DNA from 2 places in the Streptomyces sp. NPDC007991 genome. Region 2 is predicted to be linked to the other one. Evidence: riboswitches for the same ligand, from Rfam matches in the RefSeq annotation. Region 2 holds a riboswitch; the other holds the start of a gene.

Region 1 (15,391 bases), on a different contig from region 2:
AGGCCAAGAAGTCATGAGTAGCCAAGACATTCCAGAAGAGAACCTGCCTGCCGAGCAGTCCGAGCAGAGCGCAGGACATGACGAGCACGGGGCGCTGACCCCGGCGGACGAGCACCCGTTCGCCGACCCGGGTCTGCCTCCCCACGAGCACCGGATCCAGGACGTCGACGAGCAGGCCGCCAAGCGGTCCGAGCGCTCGGTCGCCCTGATGTTCACGGTGTCGATGCTGGCCACCATCGCCTTCATCGCCTCGTTCGTGGCGATCCCGGTCGACAAGTCGGTCTACATCTTCCCGCTGGGCCACATCAGCGCGCTGAACTTCGCGCTGGGCCTGACGCTCGGCATCGCGCTGTTCTGCATCGGCGCGGGCGCGGTCCACTGGGCCCGCACCCTGATGTCGGACGTGGAGATCGCCGACGAGCGGCACCCGATCGAGGCGGAGCCCGAGGTGCGCGAGAAGGTCTTCGCGGACTTCAAGCAGGGCGCCAAGGAGTCCGCGCTCGGCCGCCGCAAGCTGATCCGCAACACCATGTTCGGCGCGCTCACGCTGGTGCCGCTCTCCGGTGTCGTGCTGCTGCGCGACCTCGGCCCGCTGCCCGAGGACAAGCTGCGTCACACGCTCTGGTCCAGGGGCAAGCTGCTCGTCAACATGAACACGAACGAGCCGCTGCGTCCCTCCGACGTCGCGGTCGGCTCGCTGACCTTCGCCAAGCCCGAGGGCCTGGAGGAGCACGACCACGACTTCCAGAACGAGATCGCCAAGGCCGCCCTGATGATCGTCCGGATCCAGCCGGAGAACATCAAGGACAAGCGCGAGCTCGAGTGGTCGCACCAGGGCATCGTCGCGTACTCGAAGATCTGCACCCACGTCGGTTGCCCGATCTCCCTGTACGAGCAGCAGACGCACCACGTGCTCTGCCCCTGCCACCAGTCCACCTTCGACCTGTCCGACGGTGCCCGAGTGATCTTCGGTCCCGCCGGTCACGCCCTGCCGCAGCTGCGCATCGGCGTGAACGACGAGGGCTACCTCGAGGCGCTCGGCGACTTCGAAGAGCCCGTCGGTCCTGCCTTCTGGGAGCGCGGATGAGTAACAAGGACGACCGCCGCAAGGCGCCCGCCGGAGAGCGGGTCGCCGACTGGGCCGACGGCCGCCTGGGGATCTACTCCCTGGCCAAGGCCAACATGCGCAAGATCTTCCCGGACCACTGGTCCTTCATGCTGGGTGAGATCTGCCTCTACAGCTTCATCATCATCATCCTGACGGGTGTGTACCTGACGCTGTTCTTCCACCCGTCGATGAACGAGGTGGAGTACCACGGCAGCTACGTCCCGCTCCAGGGGCAGCTGATGTCGGAGGCGTTCGCCTCCACGCTGGACATCAGCTTCGACGTCCGCGGCGGTCTGCTCATCCGGCAGATCCACCACTGGGCGGCGATCATCTTCCTCGCCGGCATGTTCGTGCACATGATGCGCGTCTTCTTCACCGGCGCGTTCCGCAAGCCGCGCGAGATCAACTGGCTGTTCGGCTTCCTGCTGTTCGTCCTGGGCATGTTCACCGGTTTCACCGGCTACTCGCTCCCGGACGACCTGCTCTCCGGCACCGGTGTCCGCTTCACCCAGGGCGCGATCCTGTCCGTGCCGATCGTCGGCACGTACATCTCGATGTTCCTGTTCGGCGGGGAGTTCCCGGGGACCGACTTCGTCGCCCGGTTCTACTCGATCCACATCCTGCTGCTGCCGGGCATCATGCTCGGGCTCGTGGTCGGCCACCTGATCCTGGTCTTCTACCACAAGCACACGCAGTTCGCGGGTCCCGGCCGGACCAACAAGAACGTGGTCGGCATGCCGCTGCTGCCGGTCTACATGGCCAAGGCCGGAGGCTTCTTCTTCCTGGTCTTCGGTGTCATCGCGGCCATCGCCGGCCTCGTGACCGTCAACCCCATCTGGGTGCTGGGCCCCTACCGGCCCGACCAGGTGTCGACGGGCGCGCAGCCCGACTGGTACATGGGCTTCGCCGAGGGTCTGGTCCGCGCGATGCCGGGCTGGGAGATCAACCTCTGGGGTCACACGCTCGTCCTGGGCGTGTTCATCCCGCTGGTCCTCTTCGGTCTGTTCCTCGGGATCATCGCCCTCTACCCGTTCATCGAGTCGTGGGTCACCGGGGACAAGCGCGAGCACCACATCCTGGACCGGCCGCGCAACGCCCCGACGCGCACCGCCTTCGGTGTCGCCTGGGTCACCGGCTACATGATCATGCTGATCGGCGGTGGCAACGACATCGTCGCCACCCACTTCCATCTGTCGATCAACTCGGTCACCTGGTTCGTCCGGATCGGGTTCTTCCTCGGACCGGTCGTCGCCTTCATCATCACCAAGCGCATCTGCCTCGGCCTCCAGCGCCGGGACAAGGAGAAGGTGCTGCACGGCCGCGAGTCGGGCATCATCAAGCGCCTGCCGCACGGTGAGTTCATCGAGGTGCACGAGCCGCTCAGCCAGGAGCAGATGTACACGCTCACGGCGCACGAGCAGTACCAGCCGGTCGAGATCGGCCCGACGGTCGACGAGAACGGTGTCGAGCGCAAGGTGAAGGGCTCCGAGAAGCTGCGCGCCAAGCTCAGCGATTCCTACTACGGCGAGGGAGCCCAGATCCCGAAGCCGACCGCCGAGGAGTACCGGGAGATCACGAGCGGCCACGGCCACCACTGATCACTGCTTCGCCACGCCACACAAGGGCCCCGTCCGGTGTTCGGACGGGGCCCTTCGCGGTGCCCGGGGCTGGATAGGGTGGACCTCGTTGAGACTGTCGTCCCGTAGTGCGGGACGCCTGACCCTGGAGCGGCTTATGAGCGCTGTGACCCCCGCTGGAGGCGACACCGCGGCGGGCCGCTCCTGGCCCCTGCTGTTGAACGGTCTGCTGGACCGCCGGGACCTGACCGCCGACGACACCGCGTGGGCGATGGACCTGATCATGCGCGGCGAGGCGACGGACGCCCAGATCGCCGGACTCGTGGTGGCGCTGCGGGCCAAGGGCGAGACCGTCGAGGAGATCGCCGGGTTCGTCCGGGCGATGTACGAGCACGCGAACGTGATCGAGGTTCCCGGTCCGGCCGTCGACATCGTCGGCACGGGCGGCGACGGGGCGAAGACGGTCAACATCTCCACGATGTCGGCGATCGTCATCGCCGGCACGGGCGCGAAGGTCGTCAAGCACGGCAACCGCGCGGCGTCCTCGGCGTCCGGGGCGTCGGACGTGCTGGAGAAGCTCGGCGTCAACCTGGAGCTGCCGACGCACCGGGTGGCCCAGGTCGCCGAGGAGGCCGGGATCACCTTCTGCTTCGCGGCGAAGTTCCACCCGGCGATGCGCCATGTGGGCGCGGCCCGCGGCCAGTTGGGCATCCGGACGATCTTCAACGTCCTCGGTCCGCTGACCAACCCCGCGAAGGTGCGGGCCCAGGCCGTCGGTGTCGCCGACCCGCGCATGGCACCGATCGTCGCGGGCGTCTTCGCCGAGCGCGGCCACTCGTCCCTGGTCTTCCGGGGCGACGACGGCCTCGACGAACTGACCACCACCGCCACGTCCAGAGTGTGGGTCGTGCACGACGGCAAGGTGACCGAGGAGGCCTTCGACCCGCGCGACGCGGGCCTCGAACTCGTCCCCGTGGAGGCCCTGCGCGGCGCCGACGCCTCCTACAACGCGGAGGTCGCCCGCCGTCTGCTGGACGGCGAGACGGGCCCGGTGCGCGACGCGGTCCTGCTGAACTCGGCGGCGGCGCTGGTCGCCCTGGAGCCGACCGCAGCCCCGCTGGCCGAGCAGCTCCGCGCCGGGATGGCGAAGGCGGCCGAGTCGATCGACTCGGGGGCGGCGAAGCGGACGCTGGAGCGCTGGGTGGCCGCGAGCAACGCGTAGCGGATTCCGTACGGCGTCCCGCGATCCGGACTCGGGTTGCGGGACGCCGATCTTTTCGCATACGTTCCTGATCAGGTCATGAGTGACAGTCATGAGGCCCCGGCCGACTGTCCGGCAACCCTCCGTCCGTGGCGGGGTGCCCCGGGTGAAGACCAGGCCGCAGGCAGCGAGGTCTGTGGCAAGCGCGTGACGAGGAGTCTCTCGTGAACCAGCGAATGCGATAGGGCCGCAGAGCCCCGCCTCCGCATCCCTCTTTCCTTCACCCCCCGCTTGGAGCCGTAAGCGCTCGCGGGCGGATTCCACCTGCCTTCACGGGAGTTCACCCATGTCCGTCTTCACTGTCGCCGCCGACCCGTCCGTGTGCGCCCCCCTGCCCGTTCTGGGCCGGGACGTCACCGTCCCGCTCGTCACCGGCGGCGAGGTCACCTATGCCGCGCTCGACTACGCCGCCAGCGCCCCGGCGCTCCAGCGGGTCTGGGACGACGTCGCCGCCTACGCGCCGTACTACGGCAGTGTCCACCGCGGAGCCGGGTACCTGTCCCAGCTGTCGACCGACCTGTTCGAGAACGCCCGCAGGACCGTCGCGGAGTTCCTCGACTGCCGGGGCGGTGACCAGGTGGTCTTCACCCGGTCCACCACCGACTCCCTCAACCTGCTCGCCGCCGCGCTCCCGGCCGGCTGCCAGGTCTTCGTCTTCGAGACCGAGCACCACGCCTCCCTGCTGCCCTGGCGCGACGCCCGCGTCACGTACCTCGACGCCCCGCGCAGCCCCCGCGAGGCCGTCGAGACCCTGGAGCGCGCCCTCGCCGGCCGTGACCCGTACGGCCCGGCCCTCGTCTGCGTCACCGGAGCCTCGAACGTCACCGGCGAGCTGTGGCCCGTACGGGAACTCGCGGCGGCCGCGCACGCGCACGGCGCCCGGATCGTGCTCGACGCCGCCCAGCTGGCCCCGCACCACCCCGTGTCCGTCAAGGACCTCGACGTCGACTGGGTCGCCTTCTCCGGGCACAAGCTCTACGCGCCCTTCGGCTCCGGGGTGCTGGCGGGGCGGGCCGACTGGCTGCGCGAGGCCGAGCCGTACCTCGCGGGCGGCGGCGCCAGCCGCAAGGTCACCCGGCGCACGGACGGGGGAGTGGACGTCGAGTGGCACGACGGCGCCGCCCGTCACGAGGCCGGATCGCCCAACGTCATCGGCGCCTACGCCGTCGCCTCCGCCTGCAAGGCGCTGACCGAGGCCGGCTTCGACACGCTCGTCGCCCGTGAGCAGTACCTGGTCGGGAAGGTGCGCCAGGGGCTCGCCGACGTCCCCCAGGTGCGGTTCCTGTCCCTGTTCGGGGACGACGCCCCGCGCGTCGGTGTGCTCTCCTTCGTCGTCGAGGGCTGGAACAGTTCGCACTTCGCCGCCGCGCTCTCCGCCGAGTACGGCATCGGCGTGCGGGACGGGCTGTTCTGCGCCCACCCGCTGGTGCGCACACTGCTCGGCAGCGACCCGCAGACGCAGGGCGAGTGCGGGTCGCCCGATGCCGCGCCCGGTGAGAAGTCCCTCAACGCCATCCGGGTCAGCTTCGGCGCGGGCACGCCGGACGAGCACGTGGAGCGGTTCGTGCGGGCCGTGCGGGAGCTCGTGACGGACGGGGCGCGGTGGAACTACCGCACGGAGGACGGGCGCTGCGTGCCGGACACCTCCGCCTGAACCGCGTTGAGGGTCAGGGGGAGCCGAGTGCCGAGGACGATCATCCGCAGGGCGCGTTCCGTGGCGTCGGTGAGCAGTTCGCTCGCGCGCAGCAGTGCCTCGGCCAGCTCCATCGGGGCGGGCAGGATGCCGTGGCAGGCGTCCACGCCCGGCACCTCGTGCGCGCCCTCGCCGAGCGTGCCCGCCAGGGCCAGGACCGGGCGGCCGTAGAGCTTGGCCCGGCGGGCCACCTCGGCGGGGACCTTGCCGCGCGGCGTCTGGTGGTCCAGGGCGCCCTCGGCGGTGACGACCAGGTCGGCACGGGCCAGCCGGGCGTCCAGGTCGAGGTGGTCCAGCAGTACGTCGAAGCGGGGCAGGAGCCGGGCGCCGAGGGCGGCGAGGCCGGCGCCCAGCCCGCCGGAGGCCCCGGTTCCGGGACCGTACCGGAGATCGGTGTCCGGGACGGCGACATCGCGGGTGAGGACGAAGGCCCAGTTCTCCAGTCCGGCCGACAACTGCTCGACCTGCTCGGGCGTCGCACCCTTCTGCGGGCCGAAGACCCGGGCCACGCCCCGTTCACCGCACAGCACGTTGAACGGGTTGCAGGCGACGAGCAGCTCCACCTCAGCCAGGCGGGCGTCCAGGCCTCTGGAGTCGATGCGGTGCAGCCGCGTCAACTCCCTGCCCCCGAACGGGAGTTCCTCGCCCTGCTCGTCCAGCAGCCGGGCCCCGAGCGCCTGGAGCGCGCCCGCGCCGCCGTCGGAGGTGCCCGAGTCGCCGCAGCCGACGAGGATCCGCCGCACGCCCCGGTCGAGCGCGGAACGGATCAGTTCGCCGACGCCGTACGTGGTGGTGGCGCCCGGGTCGCGCAGGTCGCGCGGGACGAGGGAGAGGCCGGCGACCGCCGCCATCTCCACCACGGCGGTGTCCCCGTCGCCCAGGAGGGCGAAGTGGGCGGCGACGGTCTCCCCGACCGGGCCGGTGGCGGGCGCGGTGACGAGCCGCCCCCCGGTCGCGGCGGCCAGGGCGACGGCCGTGCCCTCCCCGCCGTCCACCAGCGGGACGAGGTCGAGCTCGGCGCCGGGCAGGACCCGGCGCACGCCCGTGGCGATGGCCTCGGCGGCGGCCTCGGCGGACAGGGACTCCTTGAAGCCGCTGGGGGCTACGACGACACGGGTCAGCATGGATGGGGCTCCTTAACGGGTGACGGACACGCCGAGCAGCGGCCACACCGCGACGGCGAAGAGCAGGACGAGCGCGGCGGTCAGCGGTGCCAGGACGGCGGACAGCCGCAGCAGGTCGGGCGGGGTGTAGGTGGGGGTGCCGGGGACCTGCGCGAAGAGCGTGACCGGCTTGGCGGAGGCGGGCAGCGTGTGGCAGAAACCGGCGGCGGCGGTGGAGGCGAGCGCGGCGGCGACCGGGTTGACCCCGACGCCGACGGAGGCGGCCACGACGAGCGGGACCAGGACCGAGGAGCGGGCCGAGCGGGACTGGAGGACCAGGTGGGCCGCCGTGCTCACCGCGATCACGACCGCCAGGAACACCACCGGGGTACCACCCGTCGGCAGTCCGGAGACCAGCCACTTCGCCGCTCCGGAGTCGGCGAGCGCGACGCCCATCGCCATCGTCGCCGCCATGAACAGCAGCAGCGACCAGGGGACGGTCTTCAGCGCGTCCTTCAGGCGTACGGTGCCCAGGGCGGGCGAGGAGGCGATGACGGCGCCGGTCAGCGCCACCAGCGCGGGCGGCACCCGGTGCAGCGGCTCGCTGCACCACAGCAGCACCACCGTGGCCATGAGCAGGGCGCAGCGCTTCTCGGCCTGGCTCCAGGGGCCGGTCACCGGCTGCTCGCTGTGTCGCTGGATCTCCTCGGGCGTGATGTGGACCGGCCCGCGGCGGTCCGAGCGCCGGGTCGTCGTCAACAGGACCAGCTCGGCGGCCAGGTGCGAGGAGGCCACGGCCAGCGGCAGTCCCAGCAGCAGCCACTGTGTGAAGCCGATGTGCTGCCCGGTCGCCTCCCACAGCACCGACACGGTGATCAGATGCGCGCCGGCACCGATCAGGGTCGCCACCGCCGACAGAAGGATCACGGTCGGGAACAGCAGCGCCAGCATCACGACCAGTCGCTTCCGGTCGGCGAGGACCTTGGCGAGCGCGAGGAACACCGGCAGCGCGAGCGCGGCCCGGCCGGAGGTGGCGGGCACCGCGAACGCCGTGACGACCAGGGCCGCCGTCGTCAGATGCACGAGCTGCCGTACCGTGCGCGCCCCGCTGACCAGGAACACCGCCGCCCGCCCGGCGAGCCCGGTCCGGCTCACCGCGGCCGCCAGTACGAACGCGCAGATCAGCAGCCAGACCGTGGCGTCCCCGAGGGTGCCGAAGAGGGTGTCGCTGCTGATCACCCCGGTCACCGTGAGGGCGAGCCCGGCGCCCAGGGCGATATAGGTGTCGTCGATCGGCGTCCCGATCCAGGCGCAGGTCGCCAGCACGAACACGACGAGCGTGAGACGGGCGTCGCCACTCAGTCCCGGGAAGTTCTGGGGGACCGCGAGCAGGGCGCACAGCGACAGCGCCACGCAGAGGGCGGTGAGAGCTCGGGGGTTCCATGTCACGTCATCGAGGATCCGCGGCGGCGGTGAGCCGACCATGAGCCTCACATGAAGGAGTTTTCACATGCGTTCAGGGGCGCGGGGAACCGCGCGAACAACCACAACGAACCCGCACCCCGCAACGGCGCCCGAGTGCCGCTACGGCAACCGGTACCCCATCCCCCGCACCGTCTCCACCCGCTCCGCCCCCAGCTTCTTCCGCAGCGTGCGCACGTACACGTCCACGATGTTGGACCCCGGATCGAAGTCGTACCCCCACACATGGGACAGGATCTGCTCCCGGGACAGCACCTGCCCGGGATGCCGCAGGAACAGTTCCAGCAGCACGAACTCACGGGCCGTCAGATCCACCGTCCGCTCCCCGGACCGGGCACGCCGCGTACGGAGATCGAGGCTCAGGGAGCCCGACCTGAGTACCGTCACCTCCGGCGCCCGCGCGGCCGTGCGGAGCCTGAGCCGCACCCGGGCCAGCAGCTCCTCGAAGCGGAACGGCTTGGTCATCCAGTCGTCGGCGCCGCCCTCCAGCCCGGCCACCGTGTCCCGTACGGAGTCCCGCGCGGTCAGCACGATCACCGGCACCGTCACCCGCGCCTCGCGCAGCTCGCGCAGGATCGTGAAGCCGTCCCGGCCGGGCAGCCCGATGTCCAGGACGACGAGGTCGAAGCCGCCGGTCAGGGCGTACTCACAGCCCGCGTCGCCGTCCGTGACGACGGTCGTGGTGAAGCCGTTGGAGCGCAGGCCCTTCTCCACGAAGGAGGCGATGCGCTCCTCGTCCTCGACGATGAGGATGCGGTTCACGTGGGGTCCCCTTCCGGTGCCCGGGATGCGTGCAGGACGAGGGCGAAGGTGGCGCCGCCTCCGGGCGTGTCGCGCAGCCGTACGTGCCCTCGGTGGCCTTCGGCGATCGCCTTGACGATGGACAGCCCGAGCCCGGCGCCGGAGCCCCGGGCGCCGCGGCGGGCCGTGCCGCGCCGGAAGCGCTCGAAGATCACCTCGGTGTCCTGGGGCTGCACACCCGGCCCCGAGTCGGCGACGTACAGCTCCAGGTGCCGGCCGTCGGTGCGGGAGCCGATGCGGATGGTCTGGCCGGAGGTGGTGTGCTGTACGGCGTTCTGCGCGAGCTGCACCATCGCCTGGGTGATCCGCTGCGGGTCCAGCCCGGCCTCCAGGTCGGCGACCTCGGCGAGCTGCCAGTCGCGGTCGCCGAGCGTGCGGGCCTTGACGTAGACGTCGGCGGTGAGTTCGGCGACCTGGACCGGCTCGGGGGAGACGAAGTCGGGGCGTTCGGCCTTGGCGAGCAGCAGCAGGTCCTCGACGATGCGGCTCATCCGGTCCAGTTCGTCGGTCACCAGCCGGACCGTCTCCTCGCGTTCGGCCGGGTCGTCGCCCATCACCTCCAGGTGGCCGCGCACGATGGTGATGGGCGTGCGCAGCTCGTGTCCCGCGTCGTCGACGAACTCGCGCTGGGCGGCGAACGCCCGCTCCAGCCGGTCGAGCATGCCGTTGAACGTCTCGGCGAGGGCCGCTATGTCGTCGTTGCCGTGCACCGGGATCCGTTGGGTGAGGTCCTGCTCGGTGAGCTGCGCCGCCGCGGTGCGCACCACCCGCACCGGCTTGAGGATCCGCCCGGCGACCGCCCAGGCGATACCGACGGTCAGCAGCAGGGCGACTCCGGAGATGACGAGCAGCGTGCGGAACACGCTGTTCACGCGGGCCAGCTCGCGCTGGGGGTGGAAGGCGACGACGAACGCGGCGTCCGGCTCCCGGCCCTGCTGGGCCACGGTGACCTTGGCCCACCGGATCTCGCCCTCCGGCCGGTGCAGCACGCCTGAGGACGCGGCCGACTCGAAGATGCCGCGTCTGGCGGCGGGATCCTCGTGCAGGGGCAGGGCGACGGGCAGGTCGTGCCGCTGGCGGATCTGCCGGGGCGTGCCGTCCGCCCCGCGGACCAGACCGATCAGCTCCTCGTCCGCGTCGGGGTTCTGCCGTTCCAGGAACACCGTCAGCAGCCGGTCCGCGTCGGTGAACGGCCGGCCCGTGCGCGGATCCCCGCCCCGCTCCTCGAAGTTGGCGAACTCGCCGGTCTCCTGGGCGAGCAGGCCGTTGATCCGGTTGTCGACGTCCCGCAGCAGGAACGAGCGGGTGGTCATGGCGACGGTGGCGAGCGCGACCGCCATCACGAGCAGCAGCCAGAGCAGGATGCGGACCCGGGCGGAGACCCGCCGGCGGCGCGGGTCAGTTGTCGGAGCCGGCGCCGTCGTCGTCGCCCGGCCCGTCGTCCCCGGTTCCCCGGCCGCGGTCGTCGTCGTCATCGTCACTCGCTGAGCTGTCGGTCACCGGGGGCCGCGAGACGACCTCGTCGCCCGGCGTGGGCTTCGGGGTGGGCTTCGGCGTGGGGCTGATCGTGGAGGTGGGGGGCGGTGTGCTGCGGTCCAGCTCCACCCGCTGGGACGGGACCTTGGGCGCCTCGGGGCTGTCCGCGAGGGCGTAACTGGTCGCGGCGATGCCCAGCGGGATCAGCACGACCGCGGAGAGGGCGGCCATACGACGGGAGAATGCCATGTGCCCGATCCTGCGGACGGAACCCGGGGCGCATGATGAACCCCGGATGAAGATCTCTTCATCCGGGGTCCGGCAGGCGGGACTTCGCGGACACGCCCTAGTTGTCCAGGCCGATGGAGAACGCCGCCTCCAGGTCGTGCTGCGAGTACGTACGGAACGCCACGTGCGTGTCGGTCCCCTCCACCCCGGGGATCTTGCTGATCCGGCCCGGGATGACCTCCGCCAGGTCCTCGTGGTCCTTCACCCTGACCATCGCGATCAGGTCGTAGGTGCCGGTGACGGAGAAGACCTCGCTGACGTTGTCCAGCGCGGCGATCGACTCCGCGATCTCGGGGATCCGGTCCACGCTGGTCTTGATGAGGACGATCGCGGTGATCACGGCTGGTTCTCTCCCTCGGGGGCCGGAGCAGGGGCGGGCTTCACTCTAGTAGGGCTGGTGGGACGGCCGTAGCGGACCGAGGCGTAGGCGAAGCCCAGGCCGAAGCCCACCAGGTGGGCGAGGTAGGCCACGCCCGGCCCGTCCGGGGCCCGCCCGGCGGCCAGCCACTGCAGCGCCGCCCAGAACGGCAGCACGACCCAGGCCGGGAAGCGCACCGGCAGGAAGAACAGGAACGGCAGGAGACTGGTCACCCGGGCCCGGGGGAACAGGTAGAGGAACGCACCGAGGACCGCCGAGATCGCCCCCGAGGCGCCGACCAGGGACTGCGCGGAGTCCGCGTTGGCGGCGGCGTAGCCCAGCAGGGCGAGATAGCCGCAGCCGACGTAGAACAGGGTGAACTGCACCCGGCCCATCCGCTCCTCGGTCATCGCCCCGAAGACGTAGAGGAAGAGCATGTTGCCGAGCAGGTGCACCCAGCTGCCGTGGACGAAGAGGGCCGTCGCCGGGGTGAGGGCCGGTCCGGCGGACCCCTCGAACAGTTCTGCGGGGATCACGCCCCAGCGCCGGAAATAGGCCCGCTGCGCGGCGAGCAGCTCGTCGCCCGTGCCGTACGCCGGACCGAGCCCCGAGGCGGGGCCGGCCAGGAAGACCGCGCAGCACAGGGCGATCAGTGCGTACGTCACCGGCGCCGACGACCCCCGGACCCATCGGCCGGCCCGGACGATCGGCGCACTCCACTTGCTGATCATGGCTACAGAGCATGACGTAACCGGACGCAACGTCACAGACCGCCTCGCCGCCGTGGACGCGTGGGCGGCGGGGACCCGCCAGGCCGTAGGGTTACGAGCCACACGCACCGGGGATGCCGGTGGCGTCACGGACACTAGAAGGAAAGAGAACAGGCCACGATGACGGTTCCCCTGCCGACCGCCGAGACGCGGTGGCGCTGCACCCTCTGCGGCAACCTCACGAGGTTCGACGTGACCCGCTCGTCGAAGGTCGTCGAGTACGTCCACCTCGACCTGGCCGGAGAGCCGAAGGTCGAGGAGCGCGAGGTGCTCAGTGAGACCATCGAGTCGGTGCGCTGCCGCTGGTGCAACGCGATGGACCAGGTGGAACTCGTGGACAGGCCGGGTGCCGGCTCCTGAGGATGGGGCCCCGCACGGAATTGGGGTGTGACGGATGGTGGAGACCACAGGCGGGGGGCCGGGCGACGGCGCCGCTGAGGTGCTCGACCGTCCGCTGCCCGACGGCGTGCGCCGCAGGGTCGTGCAGATCGTCTCCGACGGTTTCGGCTCGCTGACGGTCGGGGAGCTGCCCGCGCAGCTCAGGCAGTACGCCCGGTTCGCCCCGAACCGCCGGGCCAAGTTCGCCGGCAACGCCATGGCCGCGGCGCTGGAGACCGACCCGCTGTTCCGGCAGCGCATCGGGGAGAAGCTCAGAGAGACCCAGCCGGAACTGACCGGCGCCCTCGACTCAGGCTCCCCGCCCCCGGCCGCGGACCCGCTCGACGTGGCGGCCGCGGCCTACGTACTGCGGCCCCTCGGCTGGGTGAAGCTCGTGACCGCCGCCGGCGAGGAGGCCCAGCGGGCCGACGCCGAGCGGGCCGACGAGGAGAACCGGGCCGAGCTGGAGCGGCTGCGCACCGAGCTGGCCCGGGCCCGCGACCACACCAGGGCCGAGACGGAGCGGCTGCGCACGGAGCTGGATTCGGCCAAGAAGGAAGCCGAGTCGCTGCACCGCAAACTGCGTGCCGCCCTCAGTGACGTCAAGCGCGGCCAGGCCGCCCTGCGCAAGGCGCACGGCGAGATCGAGGCCGTCCGTGCCGAGGGGCAGGCCCAGGTGTCCGCCGCCGAGAGCGAGAGCCGGCGGCTCAAGGCCCGGCTGGGGGAGACCGAGGCCGCCCTGGAGGCCACGCGCCGGGCCGCGCGCGAGGGCCGCAGCGTCGAGGACATGCGGGTACGGCTGCTGCTGGACACCCTGCTGGACGCCACCCAGGGGCTCCGGCGCGAACTGGCCCTGCCGCCGGTGTCCGTGCGGCCCGCCGAGACCGTGGACGCCGTCGAGCCGGGCCGGATGAGCCCCAAGGACATCGCCGCCCGCGCCCTGTCCGAGGACGACCCGCAGGTCCTCGACCAGCTGCTGGCGCTGCCGCAGGCCCATCTCGTCGTCGACGGCTACAACGTCACCAAAACGGGTTATCCGCAGATGCCGCTGGAGAAGCAGCGCCTGCGGCTGCTGGGGCAGCTCTCGCAACTCGCGGCGCAGAGCGGCGCCGAGGTCACGTGCGTCTTCGACGGGGCCGAACTGGCCGCGCCGGTCCTGCTCGCGCCGCCGCGCGGGGTCCGGGTGCTGTTCTCGAAGCCGGGCGTCACCGCCGACGAGCTGATCCGCCAGCTGGTGCGCGCCGAACCGCCCGGCCGGCCGGTGATCGTCGCCTCCACCGACCGCGAGGTCGCCGACGGCGTGGCCCGCGCGGGCGCCCGCCCGGTGGCCTCGGCGATGCTGCTGAAGCGCCTTTCGCGGGGCTAGCGGTCATTCACGCCGTTCGTAACTTACGGGCTCGATGCCCGAATTGATGGCGCCTGTGTGCCACGTTGCGTCAAGTGTGACTCACCGCCTGTGAGTCAAGGTGAAAAGATGGCTCACCGTGACGCAATTTTTCAGCTGAGGATTTGAACTGATCACAGGAAGGTCACTAGGGTCGGGCCGAACCTCCGCTCGGGTGATCACTCATCGGGAGAGACGGCGGAGGGGCCAGAAGGAGCTTTTCACCCGTGGCGTCCCACCGTCGTCCCAAGCAGCCGAGCCGCGCACGTGTGACCGTGTTGACCACCGCCGCCGCCGCTGCCGTCGCCTTCAGCTCGCAGGCCGCCAACGCCGCCCCCAGCGAGAAGCCGAGCAAGGACGAGGTCAAGGCCAAGGTCGACAAGCTCTACGAGCAGGCGGAGCAGGCCACCGAGAAGTACAACGGGGCCAAGGAGAAGCAGGAGAAGCTCCAGAAGGAGATCTCCACCATCCAGGACAACGTCGCCCGCGGCCAGGAGGAGCTCAACGAGCTGCGCGACAGCCTGGGCCTCGCGGCCGCGTCGCAGTACCGGACCGGCTCCATCGACCCCTCCGTCCAGCTCTTCCTCTCCGCGGACCCGGAGGACTACCTCGACAAGGCCTCCACGCTCGACCAGTTGAGCAGCCAGCAGGTCGAGGCGCTGAAGAAGGTCCAGGAGAAGCAGCGCGAACTCGCCCAGGAGCGCGCCGAGGCCTCCGAGAAGCTCAAGGACCTCGCCTCCACCCGCACCGAACTCGGCAAGAAGAAGAAGGAAGTCCAGAGCAAGCTCGCCTCCGCGCAGAAGCTGCTCAACAGCCTCACCGCCGCCGAGAAGCAGGCACTCGCCGCCGAGCAGGACCGCGCCAGCCGCGACAGCCAGCGCGACGCCCTCACCGGCAACATCCCGCCCGGCTCCGGCCGCGCCGCCGCTGCCTACGCCTTCGCGCAGAGCCAGCTCGGCAAGCCCTACGTCTACGGCGCCACCGGCATGAGCTCCTACGACTGCTCCGGCCTCACCTCCCGGGCGTACGCGGCGGCCGGCGTGCAGATCCCGCGTACCTCCGAGGCGCAGGCCCAGATCGGCACCAAGATCTACTCGGTCAGCCAGCTCAAGGTCGGCGACCTGGTCTTCTTCTTCAACGACCTGCACCACGTCGGCCTCTACGCCGGCAACGGGCAGATCATCCACGCCCCGCGCACCGGCACGGTCGTCCGCTACGAGTCGATGGACACCATTGGCGGCCCGTTCATGTTCGGCGTCCGCGTCTGACCCCGGCGCCCGGGAGCCCCTGGCGTCTCCAAGATCAGGACACGGTGTCCGCCGTTCAGGCGAATCACGGCAATCTCGACTGAGCCCACGCCCCGCCGGTGACCTGCGTCACTTGCGGGGCGTCGTGCCGCACACCCACGGATGGTCGTTGGCGGCCCCGCGTCGCGGGGCTACTGTCTGCCGCGTTTCCTAGTCCGCCAGCGGAAGGAGAGCGGCTTCCCGTGGGGTCCCATCGCCGCCTTGCACCGTCCGGGTCCGACCGGGGCGCCAGTGTCACGGTCAGTTTCCTCTCCGTCGCGGCCGCCGCCCTGGGCGCGGTACCGGCCGTGGCCGCGCCGTACGACGACGCCCGGGCCACCGTGGACCTCCTCTACGAGCAGGCCGAGAAGGCGACAGAGGCCTACAACGAGGCCGACGAGCGCGCCGACCGGCTGCGCGACGAGG
Region 2 (15,391 bases):
TCGAGCGGCGGCTCCTGCGCGGTCACCAGGACCACGCCCGAGGCCAGCCGGGACATGGCGGCGCGGAACTCGTCGTTGCTCACCCCCTCAGCATGCCCGGGGGCGGGCGACGGAATGATCGGGTACGTGGCAGCGGGAGTGTTCGGCACGCCCGAAACGCTAATCTCCGTCTCCGGCGCCCCGCATCGGGCTCCCGCCCGATCACGGTCTTAGGTCTCCCGACGGGCTCCGGACGGTCTCCCGACGGCCTCCCGACGGACTCGGGGGAGAAATGTGTGCGCAACCTGACAAAGCCTGCGTTCGGTAGTCGCACGTGAAGAACGCAGAAACTCCACTCAATTGTTCAGGTTTGCCTGTGACTTGAGTCACAAGGGGCAGGAATTGTTGACCCTGTGTACCGAGTGGGCAGCGCGCTGTGATTCAGTGGCTGGGAAGCTGCCAGGACGATACGCCGATGAGAACCCTTGATTCGCTGCGAGGTCTCGGGGGGAGGGCGAGCATGGAGACCGAGTCGGAGCCCTACGTCCGCCTTGCGTCCCTGCGGCAACTGCACCAGGTCATGGCCGACATGAACACGGCCCGCAGCCTGGCGGACACACTGCAGACCGTCGCGGAGGGCGTCGTCGCCGCCCTCGGGTACGAGCTGGCGTGCGTGAACCTCGTACGGCCCGACGGCGACCTCGTCGTCGCCGCCTTCGCCGGGAACCCCGCCGCCGAGGCCCTCATCACCGGCCGCGTCGGCTCGCGCGCGTCCTGGGAACGCCGCCTCGGCATGGGCGAGCACTGGGGCGACCTGGTGTTCATACCGCACACCGAGGGCTGGGTCCTCGACGACGACGACGTCCCGCAGTGGTACACCGACGGCCCCGCCCCCCGCTTCGAGGACGAGTGGCACCCGGCCGACCGGCTCTTCGCCCCGATGTACGCGCCCGGCCCGCAGGGCAGCGCGGCCTGCGGCGAACTGATCGGCGTGCTGTCCGTGGACCGGCCGCGCAACGGCCGCCGCCCCGGCGCCTGGGGCCGTGAGGCGCTCCAGATGTACGCCTTCCAGGCCGCCATCGCGATCAGCAACGCCCGGCTGCGCGCCAACATGCAGCGGGCGCTCGTCCGGCTGGAGCGCGAGCAGCAGGCACTGCGGGCCAGTGAGGAAAGCTTCAGGCAGGCCTTCGAATACGCCCCGTCCGGCATGGCCATCGCCGAGATGGGCGGGGACCAGCACGGCCGGATCCTGCGCACGAACGACGCCCTGTGCCGGCTGCTCGGCCGCCCCGCCTCCGCGATGCGCCGCTACTCGTTCTCCGACCTGGTCCACCCCGAGGACATAGGCACGCTCCTGCGCACCTCCGCCGAGGGCGGCCGGGCCGAACTCCGCCTCGGCCGCCGGGACGGCACCTACGTCTGGGTCAGCCTGCGCAACAGCGTCGTCGCGGACGCCGCCGACGGCCCGCGCTTCCTCCTCACCCACGTCGAGGACATCGAGGAGCGCAAGCGCCGCGAGCTCCAGCTCGCCCACCGCGCCTCCCACGACTCGCTCACGGGCCTGCCGAACTCCGCCGAGCTGCGCTCCCGCCTGTCCGCCCGGCTGTGCCAGCGCGCCGCGCCCCCGCATCCCGGCATCATCGAGTCCCACGACGCCGCCTTCGGCCACCCCGGCTTCGACGCGATCGGCCACGCCTTCGACGCCGGGCCGGGCGCCGAGCCGTTCGACGCCTACGACCACCATGTGCACACCATCGCCCCGGACGGCGACCGCGACGACGGCACCAAGGGCCTCGCCGTCCTCTTCTGCGACCTCGACGGCTTCAAGTCGATCAACGACCGGTTCGGGCACAACGCGGGTGACGCGGTGCTCATCGAGGTCGCCCGCCGGCTGAGCAACGGCGTCCGCGACGGCGACACGGTCGCCCGGCTCGGTGGTGACGAATTCGTCATCCTCGCCGACGGGCTGGGCCGAGCCGACGCGCAGGACCTCGCGGTCCGTCTGCGCAACGAGATCATCCAGCCCATCCGCGCCGAGGGGCGGGCCGTCCGGGTCGGCGCCAGCTTTGGCATCGGATGGGCACACTGTGGAATGACGGCGGACGAAGTGTTGAAATCCGCTGACGAGCGGATGTACGTCGAGAAACGATCTCGTCCCAAACAACACAGACGCGCCGGGTGAATCCCAGGTCAGCGAGTTGATGCGGTCTGAGTCACCCGTTTGGGTCACTGGGAGCGGGTAGGCTCGCTCTCTCACCCACGTACCGCATTGCACCGCACCTGACTGAGGAGACCAAGGGATGACGCCCGGCAACAACGGCGCGAGCACGCCCGAGGACGACGACCCGTTCGGCTATCTCTACGCCGACGGGCAGGCCAACGGGGCCCAGCCGCCGTCCGGGGGCTACGGCTACCCGAACTCGGTCAACCGGGTGCGGGCGGTCGGCACGCGCCAGTACGGCCAGCAGCCGCAACAGGCGTCCTACGGGCAGGTCCCGCAGCAGCAGGGTGCTCCCGGCCGGCCGAACCCGCACTACGCGGCACCGGAGACGCTGCCCGGCGGCGCCCCCACCGCGCAGCAGCAGGTGCCGGGCGGCGGCGGAGGCGGCCGGGGTGGCCGCGGCCCCAACACCAAGGGCCTGCTGATCGGCGCCATCGCGGTGGTCGCCGCGGTCGTCATCGGCATCGGCGTGGCCATGATGGGCGGCGACAAGGACAAGGACGAGCCCGACAACCAGGCCAACCCGGGGCCGACCCAGTCCCAGGCGTCGAAGCCGAGCCCGTCGCCCAGCAAGGGCGGCGAGAGCAAGGTCGATCTTCCGAAGACCGACGCCAAGACGCTGCGGCTCGGGCCCGGCGTTTCGACGGCGTCGGACATCAAGGGCGCGAAGGCCGACGGGGGCGTCTATGTGACGGGCTTCAACCACGTCGGAGCGACCGTCACCTGGACCGTCGACGGCATCAAGAAGGCCGGCACCTACCGGCTCTACGTGCGCTATGGCATCCCGGGCGTGGACGCGAACGCCACGCTGGCCGTCAACGGCAAGCCCCAGGACCGGCCCGTCAACATGAAGAACTTCGGCAACCTTCCCAAGGGCGACTGGGAAAAGGGCTGGCAGGAGACGTGGTCCAACGTCAACCTGACCAAGGGCACCAACACGATCGAGCTCGCCTGCAACGAGGGCAACCAGTGCGACGCGAACCTCGATCAGCTCTGGCTCCAGAAGTGACGGCCGCGTTCAAGCCGCGCTGACCTCCCCCGAAACCGTCACCCTGCCCAGCAGCTCCTCGTACACCCCCCGGTCGAACTCCCCGGCCACCGGTGCTGTCACCGTCGCCGCCGACAAGGCCGTCGCCCGGGCCAGGCGGTCCGGCCAGGGGAGGTGTTCGACCAGGGCCGACAGCAGGCCGGCGACCGCCGAGTCGCCCGCGCCCGTCGGGTTGCCTCGGACAGCGGTCGGTGGGGTGGCCCGCCAGCGGCCCTCTCGGGTGGCGGCGAGGAGGCCCTCGGGGCCGAGGGACGCCACGACCGCGGCCGCGCCCCGGCGGCGGGCGTCCTGGGTGGCGCGCAGGGGTTCGTGGGAGCCGGTCAGTTCCGCCAGTTCGTCCGCGTTCGGCTTGATGATGTCCGGGCGGGCCGCGACGCCCCGGCGCAGGGCTTCGCCGCTCGTGTCCAGGAGGACCGGGACGCCGGCGGCACGGGCCGTACGGACCAGGCCCGCGTACGCACCGACCGGCACGCCCGGCGGCAGGCTGCCGCACAGGGCCACCGCCGAGGCGGACCGGAGCAGGTCCCCGTAGGCCTCCTGGAAGGCCGACCACTCGCCGGGCGTGACCATCGGGCCCGGTTCGTTGAGCTGCGTCGTGTCGCCGGTCTGCTCGTCGGCCACGGCGATCGTGCGGCGGGTCGCGCCCGAGACCGGGACCAGCGCGTCCACCACGCCCGGCACCGCCGCGAGCAGCTCCCGCACGACCCGCCCCGTCGCCCCGCCCGTGAAACCGGTCACCGTCACCTCGTGCCCGAGCGCGGCGAGCACCCGGGCCACGTTGACGCCCTTGCCGCCGGGGCGTTCCGTCACCTCGGAGACGCGGTGGGAGGCGTGCGGCCTCAGGGACCGGACGCGGTAGGTGATGTCGAGAGCGGTGTTCAGCGTGACCGTGAGGATCACCTGGGCCGACCTCCCCCGAGAATGCGCTTGCCGCCGTGAACGTTCAGTTAGTCCGATCATGCCAAAGAGACGGCGGTCGGCCCAGTCCTGGAGTCGGCCACCGTCTCCCTACGGCCGGATGGGTCAGTGCAGTTGAGGACCGACCAGCCATTCGCCCCGGCGCATCACGCCCTTGAGCTCGTAGTCCGCGTCCAGAAGCACCAGATCCGCGTCCTTGCCGGGCTCCAGGGAGCCGATCCGGTCGTCCATGCCGAGGAGCCGGGCCGGGGTGGCCGAGAGGGCCGTCACCGCGTCCTCGACGGACAGGCCGTCGACCGTGACCGCCCGCTTGAACGCGCGGTCCAGGGTGAGCGTCGAACCGGCGATCGTGCCGTCCGTCAGCAGGCGGGCCACGCCCTCCGCGACCTCCACCTCCAGCGGGCCCAGCCAGTAGCGTCCGTCGCCGAAACCGGCCGCGTCCATCGCGTCCGTGATGAACGCCACCCGGTCCGCGCCCGCGCGGTGGAACGCCAGCTGGAGCGCGGCGGGGTGCAGGTGCGTGCCGTCGTTGATCAGCTCGACCGTGATCCGGTCGTCCTCCAGGAGCGCGGCGATCGGGCCGGGGGAGCGGTGGCCGAGCGGCGGCATCGCGTTGAAGAGGTGGGTGGCGACCGTTGCGCCCGCGTCGATGGCCTCGACCGTCTGCTCGTACGTCGCGTCGGTGTGGCCGATCGCCGCGATCACGCCGTGTTCGGCCAGGAGGCGTACGGAGTCGATGCCGCCGGGTAGTTCCGTGGCCAGCGTGACCATCGTCGCCCTGCCCCGGGCCGCGTCGATCAGTTTGCGGACTTCCGCCGGGTCCGGGTCGCGCAGCAGTGCCTCGGAGTGCGCGCCCTTGCGGCAGGGGGAGATGAACGGGCCCTCGAAGTGGATGCCGGCGATCTCGCCCTGCTCGGCCAGTTCGCTCAGCAGGCCCGCGCGCTGGGTGAGGAAGTCCATGTCGCCGGTGACGGTCGAGGCGACCAGGGTCGTCGTGCCGTGCAGGCGGTGGGTGTGGATGCCCTTGAGGATGTCCTCGACCGAGCCGGAGGTGAAGGAGGCTCCGCCGCCGCCGTGGTTGTGGATGTCGACGAAGCCGGGGATCAGCCAGTGGCCTGTCAGGTCGACGGCCTGGGCGTTTTCCGGTGCTGTGCCGGTGATGCGGGTGCCGTCGATGGTCAGGCGGCCGTCTTCGACGGTTCCTGTGGGGAGGACGACTGTTGCGCCGGTGAGGACCGTGGGGTGTCCGGCCGTTGCGGGGTGCGGGTGCGATGTGGCTGGTCGCGCCCCGCGGCGGAGCCGCATATCGACGCTGTCCCGCGCCCCTGGGGCATCGGTCATCAGGGAGTTACCTCCATACGGTCGGTTCGGTCGAGGAGATCCCAGGCCAGGAGCCCGGCGCCCAGGCATCCGGCTGTGTCCCCCAGCGCCGCGGGGACGAGTGACGGCTGTTTCTGGAAGGTGATGCGGCGACGGATGGCTTCCCGCAGCGGCGTGAACAACGTCTCTCCCGCCTCCGCCAGCCCGCCGCCGATGATCAGGGTGCGGGGATCCAGCAGAGTCAGGGCCGTGACCAGGCCGTCGGCCAAAGCGTCCACGGCGTCCTGCCAGACCGCCCGAGCCCTCGGATCCCCCGACTCGACCGACTTCGCGCAGTCCGCGGCGTCCGCGCCCGGGGTGCCGGAGGCCGCTGCCCACGCCTCGCTCACCGCCGCCGCCGACGCGAAGCGCTCCAGGCAGCCGCGCTGCCCGCAGGGGCACGGCGTCCCGCCGGGGCGTACGACGATATGGCCGATCTCGCCCGCGAAGCCGTGAGCGCCCGCCTCGACCCGGCCGTCGACGCCGATGGCGCCCGCGATGCCGGTGCCCAGCGCGACGAACAGGAACCGGTCCGCGCCCCGGCCCGCGCCGATCCGGCCCTCGGCGAGGCCGCCGGTGCGCACGTCGTGGCCGAGGGCGACCGGGATGTCCAGCCGCTCCGCCAGCAGGTCGCGCAGGGGGACGTCGCGCCAGCCGAGGTTCGCCGCGTAGACGGCGACGCCCCGCGCCTCGTCGACGATGCCGGGCACGGCCACCCCGGCGGCCGACGCGGGCGTGCCGAGGTGCTCGGCGCCGTAGGCGCGCAGCTCGGCGGCGAAGTCGAGGATGCCCTCGACCACGGCGTCCGGTCCGTGCTCGCGTCCGGTGGCCCGGCGGGCGCGGTGCAGCGGCTCGCCCCGCGGGCCGGCCAGAGCGGCCTTCATCCCGGTGCCGCCCACGTCGAGGGCGATGACATGTCTCACGGGGAACAGTGTGACCCGGGGACCCGCAAGAGGTCTAGTCCACTCGCGTGGTGTAGACCTTGTTCCGAATATCGGAAACTTTCGGTGGCGGTCACGCCAGGGTTGGGGAAGAGCAGCGGTGCAGCGGCGGCGGATGGCAGGAACGATCGCGGTGGTGTCCGCACTGGGCATGACGGCGGTCCTCGGCGGCTGTGGCGTGACGGGTGGCTCCGCCGACGTGACCCTGAAGCTGGTCGCCGCCGACTACGGCGACAGCGCGGCCAACAGTTCCCGGAAATACTGGGACAAGCTGGTCGAGGAGTACGAGGCCGGCCACCCCGGCGTCAGGATCGACGTCAGCGTCTACTCCTGGAACGACGTCGACCGCAAGGTCAGGGAGATGGTCGCCGCCGGTGACCCGCCGGACATGGCGCAGATCGGCGCCTACGCCGACTACGCGGCGCAGAACCAGCTCTACAAGGCCGACGACCTGCTCTCCATACCCGTGCAGGCCGACTTCGTGGGGCAGCTGGCCTCCGCGGGACAGGTCAAGGGCGTGCAGTACGGCATGCCGTTCGCCTCCTCCACCCGCGTGCTCTTCTACAACAAGACCCTCTTCGCCAAGGCCGGCATCACCCCGCCCAAGACCTGGGACGACCTGGCCGACGACGCCGAGGCGCTGAAGGAAGAGGGCGTGAAGTACCCCTACGCGCTGCCCCTCGGCCCGGAGGAGGCGCAGGCCGAGACCCTGCAGTGGATGCTCAGCGGCGGGGGCGGCTACACCGACACGGTCGGCAGCTACGGCATCGACGCCCCGGAGAACATCGACACCTTCTCCTGGCTGAAGAACGAACTGGTCGCCAAGGACCTGACCGGGCCGGTCGCGCCCGGCGCGCTGAACCGGGCCGCCGCGTTCGCCGCCTTCGCCAAGGGCCAGGTCGGCATGCTCAACGGCCACCCCTCCCTGATGAAGATGGCCGCCAAGCGCGGCGTCGAGTACGGCATGGTGCCGACCCCGGGCAAGGAGGGGCCGAGCAAGTCCACGCTCGGTGTCGCCGACTGGATGACGGCCTTTCGCAAGAACGGCCACCGCGACCAGGTCGGCGACTTCCTCGACTTCGTCTACAGCGAGAAGAACGTGCTGGCCTTCTCCCGCGAGTACGACCTGCTGCCGGTCACCGGATCCGCCTCCCGGACCATGGCCGCCTCCGGCAAGGACCGGCACCTCAGGCCGTTCCTGGAGGAGCTGGTGGCCTCCGAGCTCTACCCGGTCGGCAAGACCTCCTGGGCCGACGTCAGCGCCGAGGTCAAGAAGCAGATCGGCAAGGCCGTCGCCCCAACCGGCAGCCCCACGGGCGTCCTGGGACACCTCCAGACCGTGGCGACCCGGGCGGAGAGCGGGGAGTAGACCCGCTGTCGGTGGCGGGCGTTACGGTGCCTGGCATGGACGAGGACACGGGCGACGAGCGGCTCGGGCGCAGGGAGCGGGACATCCTCGCGCTCGAACGCCGCGGTTTCTCCGGGCCTGGCGCGAAGGAGCGGGTCATACGGGAGGAGCTGGGCCTCGCCCCCGTGCGCTACTACCAGCTCCTCAACGCCCTGCTGGACGACCCCCGGGCCCTGGCCCACGACCCGGTGACGGTGAACCGGCTGCGGCGGATCCGCGAGAGGCGCCGGGCGGAGCGCTGACAGGCCTTACGGCAGCCGGTCCGCCAGCTCGCTCAGCAGGCGTACGACACCCTCCGGGCCGTCCACCACCACGTCCGCCCGCTCCCTGAGCTCGGTCACCTCGTCGCTGCCACTGCACACCAGCAGGCCCGGGGTGCCGTCCGAGCGGAGCGTGTCGACGGCCGAGAAGGCGGGCAGATCGCCCAGGTCGTCGCCGGCGAAGAGGACGGACCCGGCGCCGATCTCCCGGGCGAACCCGGCGAGGGCGGCGCCCTTGTCCATGCCGGGCGGGCGCAGTTCGAGGACCATGCGGCCGGGCTCCACGATCAGGCCGTGCCGGCCGGCCAGGCCGGCGAGCGGCTCGCGCAGGGAGTCCAGCGTGGCCTGCGGGTCGGCGGCCCGGCGGGTGTGCACCGCCACGGACCGGCCCTTGTCCTCGATCCAGGTCCCCTGCGACGCGCCGAGCCGTTCGAGGAGCTCGGGCAGCTCGGCGCGGACGGCGGCGACGCCGGGATGCGGCTCGGGGGCGCTGACCTCGCCGGTGCGGGCGTCCCAGCGCTCGGCGCCGTAGTGGCCGAGGACCACGAGGTGCTCCAGGCCCGGGGCGTTTGCGAAGCCGCCGTTGCGTACGGCGACCTCGGCGGGCCGCCCGGTGATCACCGCCACGGCGGCCACCTTCGGCGCGAGCGCGGCCAGCGCGGGGACGGCGTCCGGGTGGGCCCGGGCCTGCTCGGGGTCGGCCACGATCGGCGCGAGCGTCCCGTCGAAGTCGAGGCCGATCAAGGCCGTCGCCGGGCGGGTCAGAAGAGCGTCCAGACCCTCCTGCCCGGCTTTCGTGGCGGGCACCGGCAGCGGGGAGTCCGTGGGACCGGTCATCGGCGCTCAGCCCCTCAACGCGTCGAGCTGGTCCAGGAACCACTGCGCCGGCGGCAGTGCCGTCGCCGCCGCGGCCAGGCGCTTGCTGCGCTCGGCCCGCTCCTCCGGGCGCATCGACAGCGCCTCGTGCAGGGCCGCCGCCGTGCCCGTGACGTCGTAGGGGTTCACCGCGATCGCGTCCTCGGCCAGCTCCTCGAACGCCCCGGCCTCCCGCGACAGCACCAGGGCGCAGCCCCCGTCGGAGACGACCGGGACCTCCTTGGCGACGAGGTTCATGCCGTCCCGGATGGGGTTGACGAGCGCCACGTCGGCCAGCCGGTACGCGGCCAGGGAGCGGGCGAAGTCGTCCTTGAGGTTGAGGACGACCGGGGTCCATCCCGGCGTCCCGAACTCGGCGTTGATCTCCTCCGCGACCCGCTGCACCTCGGCCGTGTACTCCCGGTACACCGCGAGGTCCTGGCGCGACGGATACGCGAAGGCCACGTGCACCACGCGCTCGCGCCACTCGGCGTGGGTCTGAAGCAGCCGGCGGTAGGCCAGCAGGCCGCGCACGATGTTCTTCGACAGCTCCGTGCGGTCGACCCGCACGATGGTGCGGCGGCCCTCGCCGATCTCCTCCCGGAGCGCGGCCATCCGCTCCTCGACGTCCTGCTCGTGCGACCGCTTCCGCAGGAAGTCCGCGTCGGCCCCCAGCCCGTGCACGCCGATCCGCGTGCCCCCGAGCCCGCCGGCGAACTGCTCGGCGCACGCCGTGAACGCGTCGGCCCAGCGCCGCGTGAGAAAGCCCAGCCGGTCCGCGCCCAGCATGCCGCGCAGCACCTGCCCGGCCACGTCGTCCGGCAGCATCCGGAAGTACTCGGGCGGCGCCCACGGCGTGTGCGAGAAGTGGCCGATCCTCAGGTCCGGCCGCAGCTCGCGGAGCATGCCAGGCACCAGCGTCAGGTGGTAGTCCTGCACCACGACCGCCGCGCCCCGTGCCGCCTCCTCGGCCAGCGCCTCGGCGAACGCCCGGTTGTACGTCTCGTAGGACGCCCACTGGCGCCGGAACTCCGCGTCGAAGACCGGCTCCAGCGGCGTCTGGTAGATCATGTGGTGCACGAACCACAGCACCGAGTTGGCGATGCCGTTGTACGCGTCGGCGTGCACGTCGGCCGGGATGTCCAGCATCCGCACGCCGTCCTCGCCGACGCCCCGCCGGACCGCCTCGCGGTCGCCGTCGGACAGCGCCGAGCACACCCACAGCGCGTCGGCGTCCGAGCCGATCGCGGACAGGCCCGAGACCAGTCCGCCGCCGCCCCGCTTGGCGTTCAGCGAACCGTCCTCGCCCACCGCGTACGAAACAGGACCGCGGTTGGACGCCACCAGCACCTGTGCAGCACCGTACGTCGAAGCCATACGCCTCAACCTAGCCCGGCCCGGAAACGCTCAAACGTGCGGCCCCGCCCCATCCGGCCGAAAACGACCCCGGTCAGGCCGCTCTCCGCGCCTGGTACTCGGCGATCTCCGCCATCGGCGGACGCTCCTCGGTGTCCACGGAGTACGTGCGCGGCTCGAAGCCGTCGCCGTCGCGCTCGAACTGCGTCAGGGACGGCCGGATCAGATGCCCGCGGGCCAGCCGCAGCTGGGCCGTGCGGTAGATGGCGGCGGCCATCCGGCCCAGCGCCTGGCCGTCCTGGTGCCGGTGCTTGCGCACCCCGACGTCCACCTGGGCGAGGGCGTCCAGGCCCACCAGGTGCAGCGCGTCGACCAGCATGCCCAGCTCGATGCCGTAGCCGACCGGGAACGGCAGCTGCTCCAGCAGCGAGCGGCGGGCCGCGTACTCGCCGCCGAGCGGCTGCACGAACCCGGCCAGCTGGGGCCAGTGCATGTTGAGCAGCGGGCGGGCCATCAGCTCCGTGACCCGGCCGCCCTGCCCGGCCGCCCCGCCGAGCGGACGGTCGTACATGCCCTTCACCAGGGCGACGTCCGGGTCGGTGAGCAGCGGGCCCACGATCCCGGAGACGAACTCGGACGAGAAGTCCCTCAGGTCCGCGTCGATGAAGCAGACGATGTCCCCGCGCGTGACGAGCAGCGAGCGCCACAGCACCTCGCCCTTGCCGGGCACGGCCGGGATCCGCGGGATGATCTCGTCGCGGTGCACCACCGTCGCGCCCGCGGCGGCGGCCACCTCCGACGTGCGGTCGGTCGACCCCGAGTCGACGACGACCAGCTCGTCGACGAGCGGCACCTGCCGCATCAGGTCATGGCGGATGATCGCGGCGATGTCACCGACCGTCTCCTCCTCGTTGAGCGCGGGCAGCACCACACTCACCGTCTGGCCCGTGCGCTGCTTGGCGGCCAGGATCTGGTGGAGCGGACGATCGGTCGCTGACCAGGACCGGGTGCTCAGCCAGCGCTCGACTTCTTCCAGCACCGTGGCGGCTCCTCTGCGTACTCTCGGCGGGACGGACTGCCCGCCGCGGTAGCGGCTGACGGGTACAGTCATCTCGCGGTTCGGACGACTATCTCAACTGTCCTGGTCGTCGGTTACAGTCTTGAACAACGCGGATGACCATCGCATGTCCGGGGTCAGCCGTTGTTTACAACCGAATACAGCTCATCCAGAGGGGCAGAGGGATACGGCCCGATGAAGCCCCGGCAACCCTCCAGCCGATACTCGTAGGTCACTGTCGACCGCTCCGCGAGGCTCCCGGCTCGGGAAGGTGCCAAATCCGTCTCACGGCGAGATGCGTCGTGAGGAAGATGAGGAGAAAGGGCCTCGCCTCACATGGCTGTGCAGACTGTTGCAAGCACCACCGACTCCACCGTAGACCTCGGCCCCGCCGCCGCCCTGAGCTGCCGCGAGTGCGGCCACCGCGTACCCCTCGGCCCGGTCTTCGCGTGCGAGGAGTGTTTCGGCCCGCTGGAGATCGCCTACGACTTCTCGGCCTACGACACCGAGGAACTCCGCAAGCGGATCGAAGCGGGACCCGCGAACATCTGGCGCTACGCCCCGCTGCTGCCGGTCCCGGCCGACGTGGCGACGAAGCCGAACATCAACCCGGGCTGGACCCAGCTCGTCAAGGCCGACAACCTCGCGCGTGAGCTGGGTGTCGACGCCGGCAAGCTCTTCATCAAGGACGACTCCGGCAACCCCACGCACTCCTTCAAGGACCGGGTCGTCGCCCAGGCCCTGGAGGCCGCCCGCGCCTTCGGCTTCACCACGCTGTCCTGCTCCTCCACCGGCAACCTCGCCGGTGCCGTGGGCGCCGCGGCGGCCCGCGCCGGCTTCCGCTCCTGCGTGTTCATCCCGCACGACCTGGAGCAGGGCAAGGTCGTCATGGCCGCGGTCTACGGCGGCGAGCTCGTCGGCATCCAGGGCAACTACGACGACGTGAACCGCTTCTGCTCCGAGCTGATCGGCGACCCGGCCGGCGAGGGCTGGGGCTTCGTCAACGTCAACCTGCGGCCGTACTACGCGGAGGGCTCCAAGACCCTGGCGTACGAGATCTGCGAGCAGCTCGGCTGGCAGCTCCCCGACCAGATCGTGGTGCCGATCGCCTCCGGCTCGCAGCTCACGAAGATCGACAAGGGGCTGCAGGAGCTGATCAGGCTCGGGCTGGTCGAGGACAAGCCCTACAAGATCTTCGGCGCGCAGGCCGAGGGCTGCTCGCCGGTGTCGACGGCGTACAAGGCCGGGCACGACGTCGTACGCCCCCAGAAGCCGGACACGATCGCCAAGTCGCTGGCGATCGGCAACCCGGCGGACGGGCCGTACGTGCTCGACATCGCGCGGCGTACGGGTGGTGCGGTGGAGGACGTCAACGACGAGCAGGTCGTCGACGCGATCAAGATTCTCGCCCGGACCGAGGGCATCTTCGCGGAGACCGCCGGTGGGGTGACCGTGGGCGTGGCGAAGAAGCTGATCGAGAACGGGGTGCTCGACCCGTCGTTGACGACCGTGGTGCTGAACACGGGGGATGGTCTGAAGACGCTGGATGCGGTGGCCGGGACGGGGCTTACTGCGACCATTCGTCCCAACCTGGATTCGTTCCGTGAGGCGGGGCTCGTTTAGGGCTTCGTACTTGCTGCGGGCCGGACGGGGCTGGTCGCGCCCACGCGGCGGAGCCGAACATCGACACAGCCCCGCGCCCCTAGGTGCGCCCCCAGCCGTAGCTTCAATCAAAACCGGAGGTCATACCCCGATGAGCGTCACCGTTCGTATCCCCACCATCCTGCGTACCTACACCGGCGGGCAGGCCGAGGTCGCCGCCGAGGGGGCGACCCTCGGCGAGGTCATCGCCGATCTGGAGAAGAACCACACCGGGATCGCCGCCCGGGTGCTGGACGACCAGGGCAAGCTGCGCCGGTTCGTCAACGTGTACGTCAACGACGACGACGTGCGGTTCGAGCAGGGTCTGGAGACGGCGACGCCGGACGGCGCCGGGGTGTCGATCATCCCCGCCGTCGCGGGTGGCTGAACCGGTCGACCGGCTTGATTGTTACCTTCGGTAACGGCGGTCACTGAGAGTTCATCGAATTGCCCCCTCCGTGAGAGAAGCGGAGGGGGCAATTCTGTGTGATTGAGCGCGGTACAGTTGGGGAACGCAGCGCCGATCTCCCGATCGGGAGCCCTGGATTCCCGCCGCGCGCCCGACAAGATGTAGCCAAAGTGTGTGTATCTTTCGCGGCTTTCGTTCCTTTTGTGTGGCCCGACTTGCCCTGAAGTCTGGCGAATTCTCCCTACATTCCGGACCCCGCGCGTCCAGAATTCTCGTCCGATTGACCTGTTGCAGACGGCAGTTGGACAGATACATTCGGCCGCGGTCGACGCGTTCCGGCGCACGCCCCCAACCGTGGGGGGTGAGGTCTGACCCGGGTCCGCGAAGTGTGGATCTGTGCAAGGGCCAGTAATAGGGGAGTTAGGCATGGCTCAGGGCACCGTCAAGTGGTTCAACGCGGAGAAGGGGTACGGCTTCATCGCGGTCGACGGTGGTGCGGATGTTTTCGTCCACTACAGTGCGATCCAGATGGACGGCTACCGCACCCTGGAAGAGGGCCAGCGGGTCGAGTTCGAGATCTCGCAGGGCCAGAAGGGACCGCAGGCCGACATGGTTCGCGTCTCTGCCTGAACGCGCACCACGACCAAGCGCAAGCGACCGGTCTTCTCTGAAGGGCCCGCACCCCCCGGGGTGCGGGCCCTTCGGCCTGCCCGTGGCCTGCGGGCCGAGCCGGGTGCGCCCTGTTCGCCGGAGGCTGAGCGCCCGCCCGAACCGTGGGAGTCGCTTGCACTCGCCATGCCCGAGTGCTAATCATTGCGTTAGCACTCTGAAGGTGAGAGTGACAACGTAAGGACCGGGTCGGTGAGGCCCGCAGGCCGGGTGGGAAGGAACCACGAGGTCGGCGAGCCGTCCGTCGCGGGCGCGGGCGCGGTCCGAAGTAATCACCCCCAGTCCTGGAGGGACCACTTCACATGGCCAAGATCATCGCGTTCGACGAGGAGGCGCGGCGCGGCCTCGAGCGCGGCATGAACCAGCTCGCGGACGCCGTCAAGGTGACGCTCGGCCCCAAGGGCCGCAACGTCGTCCTCGAGAAGAAGTGGGGCGCCCCCACGATCACCAACGATGGTGTGTCCATCGCCAAGGAGATCGAACTCGAGGACCCGTACGAGAAGATCGGCGCCGAGCTGGTCAAGGAAGTCGCCAAGAAGACGGACGACGTCGCCGGTGACGGTACGACCACCGCGACCGTGCTCGCCCAGGCCCTGGTCAAGGAAGGCCTGCGCAACGTAGCCGCCGGTGCCAACCCGATGGCCCTCAAGCGCGGTATCGAGCGCGCCGTCGAGGCCGTCTCCGCCGCCCTGCTGGAGCAGGCGAAGGACGTCGAGACCAAGGAGCAGATCGCCTCCACGGCCTCCATCTCCGCCGCCGACACCCAGATCGGCGAGCTCATCGCCGAGGCGATGGACAAGGTCGGCAAGGAAGGCGTCATCACCGTCGAGGAGTCCCAGACCTTCGGTCTGGAGCTGGAGCTCACCGAGGGTATGCGCTTCGACAAGGGCTACATCTCGGCGTACTTCGCCACCGACATGGAGCGTATGGAGGCCGTCCTCGACGACCCGTACATCCTGATCGCCAACTCGAAGATCAGCAACGTCAAGGACCTGCTGCCGCTCCTCGAGAAGGTCATGCAGTCCGGCAAGCCGCTGCTGATCATCGCCGAGGACGTCGAGGGCGAGGCCCTGTCGACCCTGGTCGTCAACAAGATCCGCGGCACCTTCAAGTCCGTCGCCGTCAAGGCCCCGGGCTTCGGCGACCGCCGCAAGGCGATGCTGCAGGACATCGGCATCCTCACCGGCGGCGAGGTGATCTCCGAGGAGGTCGGCCTCAAGCTGGAGAACGCCACGATCGACCTCCTGGGCAAGGCCCGCAAGGTCGTCAT

What was found. A riboswitch is a leader RNA that binds a small molecule or an ion and turns the genes downstream of it on or off. The one in region 2 is predicted to bind S-adenosylmethionine.
Region 1: linked by a shared signal. The riboswitch ahead of ACFZDA_RS23205 (aminotransferase class V-fold PLP-dependent enzyme) and the one ahead of thrC (threonine synthase) in region 2 are both predicted to bind S-adenosylmethionine.

What each region holds. Positions count from the first base shown of each region.
Region 1 covers NZ_JBIBJD010000008.1:4,612-20,002, forward strand. The annotation lists gene ACFZDA_RS23185 (c-type cytochrome) at 1-17, shown strand, start outside; gene ACFZDA_RS23190 (Rieske 2Fe-2S domain-containing protein) at 14-1,087, shown strand; gene ACFZDA_RS23195 (cytochrome b N-terminal domain-containing protein) at 1,084-2,706, shown strand; gene trpD (anthranilate phosphoribosyltransferase) at 2,843-3,907, shown strand; SAM riboswitch class IV at 3,982-4,098, shown strand; gene ACFZDA_RS23205 (aminotransferase class V-fold PLP-dependent enzyme) at 4,233-5,600, shown strand; gene ACFZDA_RS23210 (glycerate kinase) at 5,555-6,763, opposite strand; gene ACFZDA_RS23215 (SLC13 family permease) at 6,776-8,191, opposite strand; gene ACFZDA_RS23220 (winged helix-turn-helix domain-containing protein) at 8,327-8,986, opposite strand; gene ACFZDA_RS23225 (ATP-binding protein) at 8,983-10,500, opposite strand; gene ACFZDA_RS23230 (small secreted hydrophilic protein) at 10,424-10,750, opposite strand; gene ACFZDA_RS23235 (Lrp/AsnC family transcriptional regulator) at 10,848-11,129, opposite strand; gene ACFZDA_RS23240 (rhomboid family intramembrane serine protease) at 11,126-11,878, opposite strand; gene ACFZDA_RS23245 (hypothetical protein) at 12,038-12,277, shown strand; gene ACFZDA_RS23250 (NYN domain-containing protein) at 12,312-13,661, shown strand; gene ACFZDA_RS23255 (NlpC/P60 family protein) at 13,907-14,947, shown strand; gene ACFZDA_RS23260 (NlpC/P60 family protein) at 15,169-15,391, shown strand, end outside.
Region 2 covers NZ_JBIBJD010000003.1:163,151-178,541, forward strand. The annotation lists gene ACFZDA_RS09175 (flavin reductase) at 1-149, opposite strand, end outside; gene cdgB (diguanylate cyclase CdgB) at 500-2,161, shown strand; gene ACFZDA_RS09185 (carbohydrate-binding protein) at 2,280-3,209, shown strand; gene ACFZDA_RS09190 (hexose kinase) at 3,219-4,148, opposite strand; gene nagA (N-acetylglucosamine-6-phosphate deacetylase) at 4,272-5,507, opposite strand; gene ACFZDA_RS09200 (ROK family protein) at 5,507-6,448, opposite strand; gene ACFZDA_RS09205 (extracellular solute-binding protein) at 6,582-7,835, shown strand; gene ACFZDA_RS09210 (DUF3263 domain-containing protein) at 7,871-8,116, shown strand; gene otsB (trehalose-phosphatase) at 8,123-8,971, opposite strand; gene ACFZDA_RS09220 (trehalose-6-phosphate synthase) at 8,978-10,366, opposite strand; gene ACFZDA_RS09225 (glucosyl-3-phosphoglycerate synthase) at 10,440-11,384, opposite strand; SAM riboswitch class I at 11,565-11,720, shown strand; gene thrC (threonine synthase) at 11,739-13,025, shown strand; gene ACFZDA_RS09235 (ubiquitin-like small modifier protein 1) at 13,156-13,431, shown strand; gene ACFZDA_RS09240 (cold-shock protein) at 13,879-14,082, shown strand; gene groL (chaperonin GroEL) at 14,424-15,391, shown strand, end outside.